Linked DNA regions of Lewinella sp. 4G2. The protein of the gene in region 1 interacts with the protein of each later gene in a pairwise test. Links are inferred from orthologs where the notes say so. Each region holds a gene or a part of one and is shown in the gene's direction. Other genes may lie near its edges.

Region 1 (6,564 bases):
CTTGGGAGGGAAAAGATATGTGGCCCATGACGGACCGTGCCGGAAAGGTATATTTCGTTTCCGACCGCGATAACGGGGAATATAATCTATACCGTCTCGATGGGAAGAAAGCAAAAAGGCTGACTAAATTTTCCACCTCGGTGATGGCGCCCAGCATGGCAGCAAACGGGCAGCAAATTGCCTTCATCAAGGATTACCAAATTCATATTTACGATACTGCGTCTGGCAAAACCACGAAGCCCAACATCACGGTGAGCAGCTACGCGGGACTTGGCCAGCCGGCGGACTTTACCACACATCGTAACATTAGCGACTTCGACGTGGCGCTTGACGGGAAGAAATTAGCCTTCATCGCCAGAGGGGAATTATTCGTTAGCGATATCGCCGGAAAATTCGTACGGCAACTGCCCGCCGGCGATGGACGCGCCACCGAAGTCAAGTGGCTACGGGGCGATTCTACCCTGATTTACACCATGACGGAGGGTGGTTATACAAACTTATTCACGATTGACGCTACGGGAAAGGGCAGCCCCGTGGCGCGCACCACGGACCAACGTAACAATCGTGGACTACAGATTGCGGGGGACACCACCCGCCTGATCTACCAGAGTGGCCGCGACGAGATCCGGCTGATGAACCTTCAAAATTTTGCCACCGAAACACTAGTGCAAGACGAGATTTGGGGCTTTCAAAATAGCCTTCCCCGTTGGTCGCCCGATGGCCGCTACGTGATGTACACCGCCTACCGGAATTTCGAGCAGGATATCTTTTTAATTGATACCAAGAATAATAATCGGAAATTGGCCGTCACGAATACCGGAGTAAGTGAGAATGTACCGGTGTGGTCACCGGACGGAAAGTATATCTACTTCACCTCTTCCCGCCACCAACCTAATTATCCACGGGGAGGTGGGGATGAGCGTCTCTTCCGCCTTCCCCTGCTACGGTTCGATGCTCCCTTCCGCCAGGAAAAATTTGATGAATTATTTGCTGGAGATAAGAAGGAAAAATCAGACTCCGTCGAAGTAAAAATTGACCTGACCAATATTATGGAAAGGCTCGAGCCCGTTGGCCCCCGCGCCGGCAGTCAGTCCGATCCTTACGTAGTGATGGACGGTGAAAAAACCATGGTTTTCTACGGCTCTGATCACGCCGGCAAACGCAGTTTCTACGTGACGACCTTTGAGCCCTTCGAAGCACCTAAAACCAAAGAGATCGAAGGTAGTGGCGTCGGCGGCGCCAACGATCTGGTGGAAGTGAAAGGAAAATACTACCTCCTGGGTCGGGGGCAAATTCAGAGCATCAACGTTGGGCAGGGCAAATTGAAACCCATCACGATTAAACATGCCTTTCGCCGTTCCCTGGCTCCAGAGTTTGCCCAAATGTTCTACGAAACCTGGGCCAACATGGAGGAGAATTTTTACAACGAAGATTTCCACGGTACCGACTGGGCCGCCCTTCGCGATGCGTACGCCCGCTACCTCCCTCACCTCACCAATCGGGCCGATCTGCGGCGCCTGACCAATGACTTACTGGGCGAGCTCAACACCTCCCACTTCGGCTTCAATTCCAACGGCAGCGAAGAGCAAACTCAGGTTGACCTTACCACCGTGGCCCTCGGTTTGGCCTTTGATCAGGACGATCCCTACCGCGTTGCTTCCATCATCGCCGACGGGCCGGCCGACCGCGCGGGCCTTGACATTAAAGCGGGAGACAAATTGGTAGCCATCAACGGCACGCCGGTCGACGAATCCATGAACCGGGAATTCTACCTGGCCCTCCCCTCCCGCGACCAGGAGGTGGCGCTGTCGCTGGTGCGAGGAAATGGGCAAGCAAAAACCGTCCGCCTCCACCCCGTATCCTACCCTACCGAGAGAAACCACCGCTACGACGAATGGGTGGACGATAACCAAGGCAGAGTGGACCGGAAGACCGACAAAAAAGTAGCGTACGTCCACATGAAAAACATGGGCGGCAGTCAGCTGGATGCCTTCCTCGACGAAATGGTCAGCGAAAGCTACCAACGTGACGGGCTCATCCTGGACCTCCGCTACAATACGGGTGGTAACGTGCACGATGCTGTGCTGCAGTTCCTGAGCCAGCGCCCCTACGCTACCTGGAAGTACCGCGGTGGTGCCGCGGCTACCCAGCCGAACTTCGCTCCTCAGGCAAAACCCATCGTCCTACTGATCAATGAACAGAGCCTTAGCGACGCTGAGGTTACCACGGAGGGCTTCAAGCAACTAGGTCTGGGCACCGTCGTCGGAACGCCAACCTACCGCTGGATCATCTTCACCTCCGGCAAGGGCCTGGTCGATGGCTCCTACTACCGTCTCCCCAGCTGGGGTGTGTACGGGCTGGATGGTCGCAACCTCGAAAAGACCGGCGTGGAACCCGACATTCGTATCGACAACACGGCCGCCGACCGCCAGTTGGGGCGGGACCCGCAGTTGGATAAAGCCATTGAGGTAGTATTGAAAGAACTTGGCCGGTAGAACTGTACCAACGATGTTTTTCCAGCAATGATTTTTTGATAACTCTGCGCCCATGCAAATCACTTTTACTTCCATTATCTCCTCCGCCGAAGACGGCACGAACTACGGCGGCGTCTACCTCAATATCATCAAGGTGAAGCGAAAGGTGGTCGCCGATTTGTTAGATCCGGACAACGCCCTTACCCGGGTCATCATGCAGATCAACGGTGAAGGGGCAACCCACCGGGCGCTGCACCCGGATGGGAATGGCAACTACTTTATTCTGATCAGTAAAGAGATCCAAAAGGAGCACCGGGTGGATGATGGCGAAGAGATTGAGATCACCCTCCGCCCGGATGACTCCAAATACGGGATGCCACTACCCGAGGAGGTGTCCGAGTTATGGGCGATGGATGAGGAGGCCCGCCGCGTTTTTCATCTATTGACCTTAGGCCGCCAACGCAGTATGTTGTACCTGATGGGAAAGCCAAAGGGTGCGGCCACGCGTGTAAAAAAGACGGTACAGATACATGAGTACCTCAAGAGCACCAACGGTGTGCTGGATTCTAAAGAACTCAACGCTTACATCAAGGCGGACAACGCCAATTGGAAATAGTACTGGCCGGCAATTGTACCTTTCCGGCCTTTCCAAGCCACGACAAATGCCTGACCCTAACCAAGATCGCTACCTCATTCCCACCGGCGGCGACGCCCACGGGGAGTTCCGTGACCGGGGCAGCAAATTCGTCGCCCGGCTGGCCCACGTGCGCGATGAGGCCGCAGCACTGGCCATCGTGGAGGAAGAGGCCGCCCTCCACCACAAGTGTAATCACCACTGTTACGCCTACCGCATCGGCGAGGGAACCGACCGCTGGCGGGCTAACGACGACGGCGAACCGAGTGGAACCGCCGGCAAACCCATCCTCGGGCAAATTGATAAGGCGGGGCTGTCCGACGTCGTCATCGTCGTTTCCCGTTACTGGGGTGGGACGAAACTTGGCGCCTCCGGCCTCATCAATGCTTACCGGGAAGCGGCGGCACTGGCGGTGGAATCCGTAGAGAAGGGTTGGCAACCCCTCGTCGGGCGCGTTGAAATAAAATTCGGGTACGAATTGATGACGCCAGTGATGTCCGCCCTGAGCCAGTTAGACCTGGAAATGGCCAGCCAGGATTTTGGGGATTCGGCTACCGTCCAGCTAGAAATTCCCCGCAGCCAGGTGGCGGATAAAGTAAAAGCCTTGAAAGCAGCCATCGGCGGAGTCTACCTGGAAGAAGTGGACAAAGAGTATACGGTAGCGGGTCTCGACATCACGGTACACTAACGAGCAACGATCGACGAAGCTTATGCCCCGCAACCACTACTCCTTCACTGCGCCTTCGGCCTTTGAATCTGCCTGAACTATTCGACATAAGCATGCTCTGGATCAGTTCTACTAGATGAGCGGAGTCAACCGTTCGCGCAGTTAATCACCGAACGACCAAAGTCCTGCGGAACGGTTCCGGACTGTTGACTATTCCCTACCTTCGCCCCCCATGGGAAAAGTAATTGCCATAGCCAACCAGAAGGGTGGCGTCGGGAAGACGACCACAGCCATTAACCTGGCTGCGAGCCTCGCTATTTTGGAGCGAAAGGTCTTACTCATCGATGCAGATCCGCAGGGGAATTCCAGCAGTGGCGTAGGAATTCCCAGCGACAACCTGGACGAAACGATTTACGACGTCCTCGTCAGCGATCTTGACGTCAACGAGGTCATTTACGAGACGGAAACGCCCAATTTGCACCTCATCCCGGCGGGCATCAACCTCGTCGGTGCGGAAGTGGAACTTATCAATCGTTTCCGCCGCGAAGACGTCATGAAGGCCAACGTCATCGACAAAGTGCGCGACGCTTACGATTACGTTTTTATCGATTGCCTTCCCAGCCTAGGCCTCATCACCGTCAATGCGCTTACGGCGGCAGACACGGTACTCGTCCCCGTGCAGTGTGAATACTTTGCCCTGGAGGGTCTGAAGAAATTGGAGAACACCATCAGCCTCGTCAAGAAACAACTTAACCCGTCGCTGGAAATTGAAGGTATTCTACTGAGCATGTACGACCAACGGCTGCGCCTGGCGAACATGGTCGTCAAGAAAGTCCGGGAGATGTACGGGCCCCAGGTTTTCGAAACCATCATCCACCGCAATGCCCGTATCAGTGAGGCTCCGAATATGCACGCGCCGGTCGTCATGATCAATGCGGGCAGCCGGGGGGCGACCAACTTCCTTAACCTGGCCCAGGAGTTCATGGAGAAGAACGAAGGTGTGTAAATGCCAGCGGCACCCTACCTATATTTAAGGAGGGTGCTCGGCCAACAATACCCCGGCGCTTGCATTAGTAGGACTCATTAAAGTATCAGGCCTTGCCCAAAAAGAACCGCAAAAAGAAGCCGGCCCCGGCAACCGTGGAGACATCCGAATCAGCGGTGGGTTATTCCTCCCGCTTTCAGTTCTTTTTGTGGATCTGTTCCTTCTTTTTCTTCGCTGCGCTCCTGATTCGTACCGACGTTATCAGCCCCTGGCCCGGTGCGGAAAGCCTTTCGCTCGGCCACGCCCTCAGCAACCTCCGGGGCTACAGTTTGCTCTCTTTTCTTTACTACCAACTCTTTGGCTACGGGTCGGCCATTGATGCGAGTACGCAAGCAGTTTGGTTGTTCCCCCGCCTGCTGAGTTCGGTTGCCGTGCTACTGACGGCCTACTTCACTTATAAATACGGCTCCCGGCTGTTTGGTAAATCAGGTATCGCACTTGGTCTGTTGGCAGCGGGGGCTTCGCTCTTTCTCCCCTTCTTCGGTAAAGTCGCTACGCCAGATGCGCTGGCGCTACTTGGCCAGACCGGGTTTCTGCTTACCGTCTTCCTAATGGGTGCGGATAAAAGCCGCAATTATCTATTGCCGGCGGGAATCTTTCTTTTTGTAGCCGGCCTGGCGGCGCCAATTTCAACCTTGGTATTTGGGGTAGCGACCATCGTCGCGGCGCGGTTCATCCTAGGTGGAGGCAAGCAGTGGTTGAGCGCCATGATCTTGGTCTCTTTGCCATTGGTCATCCTCTTGCTTCAGGGCAACCAGGGCGTGCGTTCCTACTGGTTTTGGGGGAGCCAGCCCCTGGCGTACCTTAAGTTTATCGGATACGTCGCGCTTGGGTTCCTTCCCCTCTTCGGATTCTTTTTGGCGGGGGTGCGCGACCTCTTTTATAAGGTAGCCCGGGGAGAGCAGGCCGGGCGTTTGTTCGCCGCTGGCCTCGCCATCTCGCTGCTTACCCAGTCACTCGTTTTCCCCCTGGTTCTGGCGCTTCTTGCGGGTAAGCAGATGCAATTGTACTTCAATGCGCCCAATTACCCTTGGAAGGATTGGGTGCGGGGAGGCGCCGTTATTCACCTCATTTTTGCCTTTCTCGGCGCTTTTTTCGTCCTATTGTTTGGTGGTATTTCCTTCCCCGGCGCCGGCTTCCGCGCGGCCCTCGGAATGGTAGCAGCCTACTGGATCTTCTCCCTGCTGGGCGTCATCGGCCTCTACGGAGATAAGCGTGATTTTGCCCTCGGTGGCACCCTACTGGCCGGGCTACTCAGTATTCTCTTTTTCTGGGTCCAGGTGTACCCTTACTTCGAAACGGAGCGGCAGTGGGCGGAGCAACTCGTTCAGAAAATGGAAGTCAAACTCCCCGTCTACATTAGCCCCGGCGAGGGAACGGACGTGGCGCTTCCAGCTTTATTACGGGCGGGGGTTCCGGTCGTGCAGGACAGCACCGAGGCCGATTTCATCCTCCGCTCCTGGCCCATCAGTGATTCCACCACGACGGCGGATATAACCACGACGGGGCGGGTCATCATCAGCCGCCACAATTATGGGCTCGGCCGTTAGCGAAGTAGCATCAGGCTCCCGCTGAAGCGGCGGCTTTCACCGTCCACGTACAGGACCTCCGAGGCGTATACGTAGCTTCCCGGAGGCGCCAGTTCTTCACCGATCTTACCATCCCAACCCGCGCTCAATTCGTTGGCGGGGATGTTTTCGGCTTCGAAGACGAGGCTGCCCCAGCGGTCAAACACCCGCAGGTA
Region 2 (6,767 bases), 530 kb from region 1 along the record:
GCTTGCTGCCATCGGTCGGGTTGAGCCTGGGCTACTTGAACGGTAAATAAGGTCAGCAGTAAAAGACAAAGTGACTTATGCATTTGGTTGGGGTTGAATTGCGAGTTGGGAGTGGCGAGTTGCGAGTATCAAGTGGCGAGTATCGAGTGGCGAGTATCGAGTGGAAACACTTGCAACTTGCAACTATTCTACTTGCAACTCGCAACTTTCCTACTCGCTACTGACACCTGCTTCTCGATTAATAAGGCTCCACGCCAGGGGAAGGTTGTTTTCCAGCACTTCAACGACGGGCTTGCGGCCGATGACATCCCGGATACCGTATAAATATTCGTTGGACTCGGTGAAGGACTGGGTGGGGTATTCGAAGTAGGCGTCCGTGAGTTGGGTCTGGACGTTCTTTTCGTAGAGGTAGTCGATGAAGTTGAGGGCCATGACGCGGTTGGGCGCGGTGGCCGGTACCGTGATGCAGGTCATGTTCATGAAGTTGTCGTCCGTCGCCTGGGTGCGGGGGAGCTTTACGCGCCAGGCATCTCCCGCGGCGTAATGGGTTTGGTTGCCATTGAGGAACCACCGCATTACGGCGCCTGAGGAGACGAAGGCCATGTCTAACTCTCCGGCGAGCATCCGTTCGAGGACGTCGTAATCGTTCCCCTGCAATCCACCGGCAGCCTTATTGTAAATGCCTTGGGCCCAGAAATCCGCGGCCTGTTGGTTCAGAGTAGCGTTGAGCCCCGCGATCACGCCCGCCAATCCGGAAGAGTCGGGGTGGGCGGCGCCGAGGCGGATCCCCCGCAAGGGAGCTTCCAGGACGCCCCGGTAGGTAGAAGCTTCCTCGGCGGTGACGGCGTTCGGGTTGTAGACGGTGGCCATCGTCCAGCGCGTCAGGCCGGAATAGTAGCCTTCGTTATCCACGTAAGCGTCGGAGACCTCCCCCTGGGTGAAGGCGTTTACGAAGAAAGGTTGAAGGACGTCGAACCCACGCAAACGGGCGGCGTCTTCCAGCGTTGGGACCAGTACCACGTCCCCCTCCAACCCGGCACCTGCGGCAGCGCCCGCCATGATCTCGCGCATGGGTTTGATGACGACTTTTACGTCGATTCGCATCCGGTCTTCAAAGGCTTTGATGATGGCTGCATCCTGGGCCAGGTGGCGCCAGGTAACGACCGTCAGGCCTACGGGCCGCTCACCGGGAGTCGTCTTACTAGCAGGCTTCCGGTCGGATTTGCAGGAAACCAGGCAGAGGAGGATGGCCAACAGAGTGAAGCGAAGCGTGGTGAGCATTGGTGGTAGAACTTTGGCGTGCGAAGGTAGCGAAAAGCCAAAAGCCCACAACCGCACACGGTGGTTCTCCATTACTGCTGGCGGACCCCACCAACTAGCGGGAACTCAGGGTATCACTATAGAAAGACTTGGCCCACCACCGTTCACCGCTAATTAAGGATGGTATACCTTTGCCCACCCAAAACCCACCACCCCCTATGATCACCGTAATTTCCGGAACCAACCGTAAGGATAGTGTGACCCTGGCGTACGCTCAGCATTACGTGGAGGCGCTGCGCGCTGCGGGTGAAGGAGCACAATTGTTGGACCTCAGTGAAGTATCCCTCGCTGGCTTGCAACGGGAAATGTACTCGCCTGACACCATGGACGCTGCATGGCGTACGCTACAAGAGACCTATATATTAGGTGCTCAAAAGATGGTCTTTATTTCTCCGGAATACAATGGAAGCTACCCCGGCGTACTAAAGCTTTTTATTGACGGCATTAGCGTGAATAATTACAAGCAAAACTTCAGTGGTAAGATCGTCGCGTTGGTGGGCATTTCCTCCGGCCGGGCGGGTAATTTACGGGGGATGGACCACCTCGGCGACTGCCTCGCCCACATGGGTGCCTGGGTGCTTCCGAACCGAACGCCGGTCAGCCTGGCGGACCAGCATTTGGAGGACCGAATCCTCACCGATGCCCCCACCGTTGAGGAGCTAAAAAAACAAATCCAACAACTTATTACCGCGTAATTCCGTACTCTTACCGCCCCTAACGGAACAGCACGGCAACAAAAACGCCCCCATTTACCGACCTTATTTCTAGATCCCACACATCATCTCATGGCAAAAAACTTACTGATCGTCGAGTCCCCGGCGAAAGCAAAAACGATTGAAAAAATACTGGGTAAGGACTTCACCGTACAGAGTTCCTTCGGCCACATTCGCGATCTGGATAAGGGAGATGGCGCCGTGGACATTGCCCGCGGATTCAAGCCTAAATACGTCGTCTCCCCGGATAAGCGCAAGCAAGTCCAGAAGCTTAAAACAGCCATGAACAAGGCTGATACCGTTTGGCTCGCGACGGATGAAGACCGCGAAGGGGAAGCCATTTCCTGGCACCTTTGCGAAGTCCTAAAACTACCGGTGGACACCACGAAACGAATCGTATTCCGGGAGATCACCCCTCCCGCCATCAAGGCCGCGATCAGTAATCCCCGATTGGTGGACATCAACCTCGTCAACGCCCAGCAGGCGCGGCGAATTCTGGACCGCCTCGTGGGTTACGAACTCTCGGGCGTACTCTGGAAGAAGGTAAAATTTGGTCTGAGCGCCGGCCGCGTGCAGTCCGTCACCGTAAAACTCGTCGTCGAGCGGGAGCGGGAGATCATGGACTTCACGGCCGAACCTTTCTTCCGCGTCAACGCCATCTTCGACGTCCGCAACGAGCAGGGCCGCACGGTAAAACTCAAGGCCGAAAGCCCTACCCGTTACAATGACCGGGAGGGAGCCGAGAAATTCCTCAGCCAGTGCGCCGGAGCGGACTTTTCCATCAAGAACATTGACGTCAAGCCCACCAAACGTCGCCCCGCCGCGCCGTTTACGACGTCCACCCTCCAACAGGAGGCCAGCCGGAAGCTCTACATGAACCCGGAGAACACGATGCGGGCCGCTCAGCGCCTGTACGAAGCCGGTCTCATTACCTACATGCGTACCGATAGTATCAGCCTTTCAGAAACGGCAATGACCGCCATTGAAAAGGAGATCAAGTCCGCCTTCGGCAATAACTACAGCCAGCCGCGACGCCACAAGAGTAAAAAGAAGGACGCGCAAGAGGCCCACGAAGCCATTCGCCCCACTTACATCGATCGCCACACCGTGAACGTGGGCGACCGTTACGAACAACGCCTCTATGAACTCATCTGGAAGCGCACCATCGCCAGCCAGATGTCGGACGCGCAGTTGGAGAAAACTACCGTTGAGATTGGCGTTTCCACCGTTCCCGACGCCAAGCTGAAGGCGCAGGGTGAAGTCCTCAAGTTTGACGGCTTCCTCAAGGTTTACCTGGAGGGGCAGGACGACGACGATGATGATAAGGACGACTCCGGCATCCTCCCTCCCCTTTCCGTCGGCCAACCACTACCGTTGGCGGAGATGACGGCGACCCAGCGCTTTACGCGCCCGCCGAGCCGTTACACCCAGGCTAGCCTCATCAAGAAGTTGGAGGAGTTAGGCATTGGCCGCCCTTCCACCTACGCTCCGACGGTAAGTAAGATCATGGACCCCAAGCGCGGGTACGTCACCAGCGAAACCCGGGAGGGTACCGAGCGCAAGTACGAGGTGATGACCCTGAAGAATGGTACCGTCAGCTCCGAGACCAAGACGGAAATGACGGGCGCGGTCAAGAACCGCCTCTTCGCCTCCGACATGGGGATGGCCATCTCGGATTTCCTCGACCAAAACTTCGAGGAAGTGATGAACTACGACTTTACCGCCGAGGTGGAGGAGAAGTTTGACCGCATCGCCGAAGGCCGCGTGACCTGGACGCAGATGCTCTCCGATTTCTACCACCCCTTCCACGAAAAGGTGGAGGACACGACGGAGAACGCCGAACGCGTATCCGGAGAACGCATATTGGGCCAGCACCCCGAAACGGGCCGGACCGTATTAGTACGTCTCAGCCGAAATGGCCCCGTTATCCAACTGGGTTCACCCGATGAGTTATTGCCCGACGAAAAGCCGCGCTACGCCAACCTCCCCCTGGGAATGAGCATGGAGCAGATCGACCTGGAAACGGCGCTGCCGCTCTTCACCCTGCCCAAAGTGCTGGGTGAGATCGACGGCCAGGAAACCGCCGTTGGGATTGGCCGTTACGGACCGTACGTCCGTTGGGGCGAGACCTTCGTCAGCCTCGAAAAAGGGGAAGACCCGCATAGCGTCGACCTTAACCGCGCCAAGGAATTGGTCGCAGCTAAAAAGAAAGCGGACGCTCCGGTGATGACCTTCCAGGAACTTCCCGTACAGCGGGGTTCCGGCCGTTTCGGCCCCTTCCTGAAGTGGAATGGCATGTTCATCAACATCCCCAAACGTTACAATCCGGACAACCTGAGTAAGGACGACATGGTCGAACTGATCCAGGCCAAGATTGAGAAGGAGGCCAACCGCTACATCCAGCGCTTCCCCGAAGAGAAAATCGACGTGGAGCAAGGGCGCTGGGGGCCATTCATCCGCTTTAAAAAGAAGAGCATCAAGATTCCCAAGAATAAGAAAGGGGAACGGATGACGCGCGAAGAAGCCGCTGAGCTGCCGCTGGAGAAGATCAAGAAATTGATCACTGCGGAAATGCCAACGGCTTTCAAGACCAAGAAGAAGGCGGCTCCCAAAAAGAAGGCCCCCGCAAAGAAGAAAGCCGCACCAAAAAAGTAGCGTTCTGCTTTAACATCTACCATCAATAAAATATAGCCAACATGGCCGACGAGAAGAAACCAGCTCAGCCCCAGAACCAACTCAACATTGAACTGCCCGAGGACATTGCCGAAGGCGTGTACAGCAACCTGGCCATCATTGCGCACAGTAACAGTGAATTCGTGGTCGACTTCGTCCGCATCGTACCCAACGCCCCCAAGGCCAAGGTGAAGAGCCGGGTGATCTTGACGCCGGAACACGCTAAACGCTTAGTCTCCGCGCTTGCGGACAACATCAAGAAGTACGAAGCGCAGTTCGGAAGCATATCCTCCAAAAAGGGTGGCAACGATAACGGCCCTCAGTTCCCGCCCATGAGTTTTACGCCAACGGCACAAGCCTAAAATTAAGTTCATCCTAAGCGAGTAGCCTACACTGATCAAGTACATGAGGCCTACGACTGGCCGTAGCAAATCTTTCCGGAAAATCTACCGGATTGTTTTTCAGTTTACGGCCCCGGTGTATATTTGCAGCCGCTTAGGAAGGATGATGATGAAACCTTCTTTCCCCCCGAAGCAACTTTCCCGAATGCGGGGGACATTTCAGGGTACAAAAAGCGCCTTTTGGTCGATTAGCTCAGTTGGTTTAGAGCGTTGCATTGACATTGCAGAGGTCACTGGTTCGAGCCCAGTATCGACCACCTCCCCTCCCCCACGATCTGTGCTTCGGCGTAGATCAAATTACATCCAATCGGGATGTGGCGCAGCCCGGTAGCGCACACGCCTGGGGGGCGTGGGGCCGCAGGTTCGAATCCTGTCATCCCGACCACTTGTTTAGCGTAAGCCCTTAACTATCAACTAGTTAGGGGCTTCGCTTTTCAGATTGGGGGCGTAATTGGGGGCGAACTCTGCATTTTGAGCGTAAAACCGGCCCCGGCACGGGCTTTGTCATCATTCCCAACTATGGCTACTAGACTAATACTAATGGCATCGATTGCGGCGGCGCTGGTCAGTTGCTCCGGTAGTGGTCAAAACTTGGCACCAAACGCTACGGCGGGCGGCTTTGAACCTTCGCCCTATTATGACCCCTCAACCGATACGGTGCGCGCTGCGGTCATCCGGTTAGACTACCTAGCCAAAGCCACGGTGGACGATTGGCAAACGGGGCGGATGAACCTAACCGAACGTGAACGGACCTTAGACAGCTTGCGCGCGCTAATGGATGAACTAGCCCCGCAGCTACCCCCCGCAGGATAGCGTACTACTTAACCGGCTGCGGCGGCGGTGGCAAATCGAGCTTTAGCCGGTGCCTTTTTTATATGTAGTTTTCTGTAGTTCATTGTTCGCCCCAAAGGTTTGAAAACAACCACCGCCACGGGTGGCCTCCGGTCCTTTCATTGCTCCCAAAACAACCAAACGCGGCCCCGCCATACATTAACATTTCTTAACATCGGGGATAGCCTCCGGTCCTTTTATGGCTGTGGAAACAATAGCAGTTAGTAATACAAACTTGCTTTGTCCGCAGGTCTTAACAGCGCCCCAACTTTCCTTTTTAAAGCGTGGTCGATTTCGTCAACTTGCTTTTAAAGGCTGCTGTAATTTCTGTAATCTTTTCCCAAGAGTAGCTCCAACTTTTTTCGCTTCAAAATTTCCGTTGTTATTCACGCGGTTAGGGCTGCGAAGTTTGAAACGTACTTCGGCAAAGAACCAAAGGGGGCATGGGGGAGGTACCCGGCGCGGGGTCATCTTGCAGAAAAAGACTATTCGCCGGGCTTTCACTCCTTAGCGGTTACGGCTGCGGCGGGGCTAGAATCATTTGATTTCCAAATGAAGTTTGGCGGGCGGTCAGCTGCGGCGCGGCTCCAACTTATCCAGCACGGCGGCGCGGTCCGCAGGTAGTAGGCCGTCCAAACCTTGCACGGTTGACGTTACGTAGCCCCGTAGTTCGTACGCTCGCTTACGGTTGTGGTGACGGTGGCAAAGGGGCATAAAGTTGTCCACTTCGTACGGACTGCCTCCGGCGCTTATAGGTACCACGTGGTCCGTTACTGCGGCCGGTTCCAGTTCGTCAACGTGCGCGCAAGCCTCACACAAAGGATTGGCG

What was found.
Region 2: the proteins of A3850_RS09540 (region 1) and topA interact in binary tests that used the Escherichia coli proteins (3 or more experiments, as listed by UniProt). The link is inferred for Lewinella sp. 4G2 from one-to-one orthologs.

What each region holds. Positions count from the first base shown.
Region 1 is NZ_LVWJ02000014.1:2,232,160-2,238,723, reverse strand. Bases 2,045-4,966 are described here. They hold A3850_RS09540 (YigZ family protein), read left to right. Parts: upstream 2,045-3,136; coding sequence 3,137-3,796; downstream 3,797-4,966. Other genes in these bases: A3850_RS09530 (glycosyltransferase family 39 protein), read left to right, coding at 4,874-4,966; A3850_RS09535 (ParA family protein), read left to right, coding at 4,008-4,781; A3850_RS09545 (DUF1905 domain-containing protein), read left to right, coding at 2,548-3,090; A3850_RS09550 (S41 family peptidase), read left to right, coding at 2,045-2,495. In the rest of the region: more of A3850_RS09550, read left to right, coding at 1-2,044; more of A3850_RS09530, read left to right, coding at 4,967-6,370; A3850_RS09525 (gliding motility-associated C-terminal domain-containing protein), read right to left, coding at 6,367-6,564.
Region 2 is NZ_LVWJ02000014.1:2,759,117-2,765,883, reverse strand. The notes cover bases 1,772-4,896. They hold topA (type I DNA topoisomerase), read left to right. Parts: upstream 1,772-2,105; coding sequence 2,106-4,688; downstream 4,689-4,896. Other genes in these bases: A3850_RS11570 (DUF3467 domain-containing protein), read left to right, coding at 4,730-4,896; A3850_RS11580 (NADPH-dependent FMN reductase), read left to right, coding at 1,772-2,015. Also shown: A3850_RS11590 (M1 family metallopeptidase), read right to left, coding at 1-83; A3850_RS11585 (ABC transporter substrate-binding protein), read right to left, coding at 211-1,281; more of A3850_RS11580, read left to right, coding at 1,479-1,771; more of A3850_RS11570, read left to right, coding at 4,897-5,068; A3850_RS11555 (hypothetical protein), read left to right, coding at 5,627-5,920; A3850_RS11550 (HNH endonuclease), read right to left, coding at 6,509-6,767. UniProt on the Escherichia coli protein: Releases the supercoiling and torsional tension of DNA, which is introduced during the DNA replication and transcription, by transiently cleaving and rejoining one strand of the DNA duplex.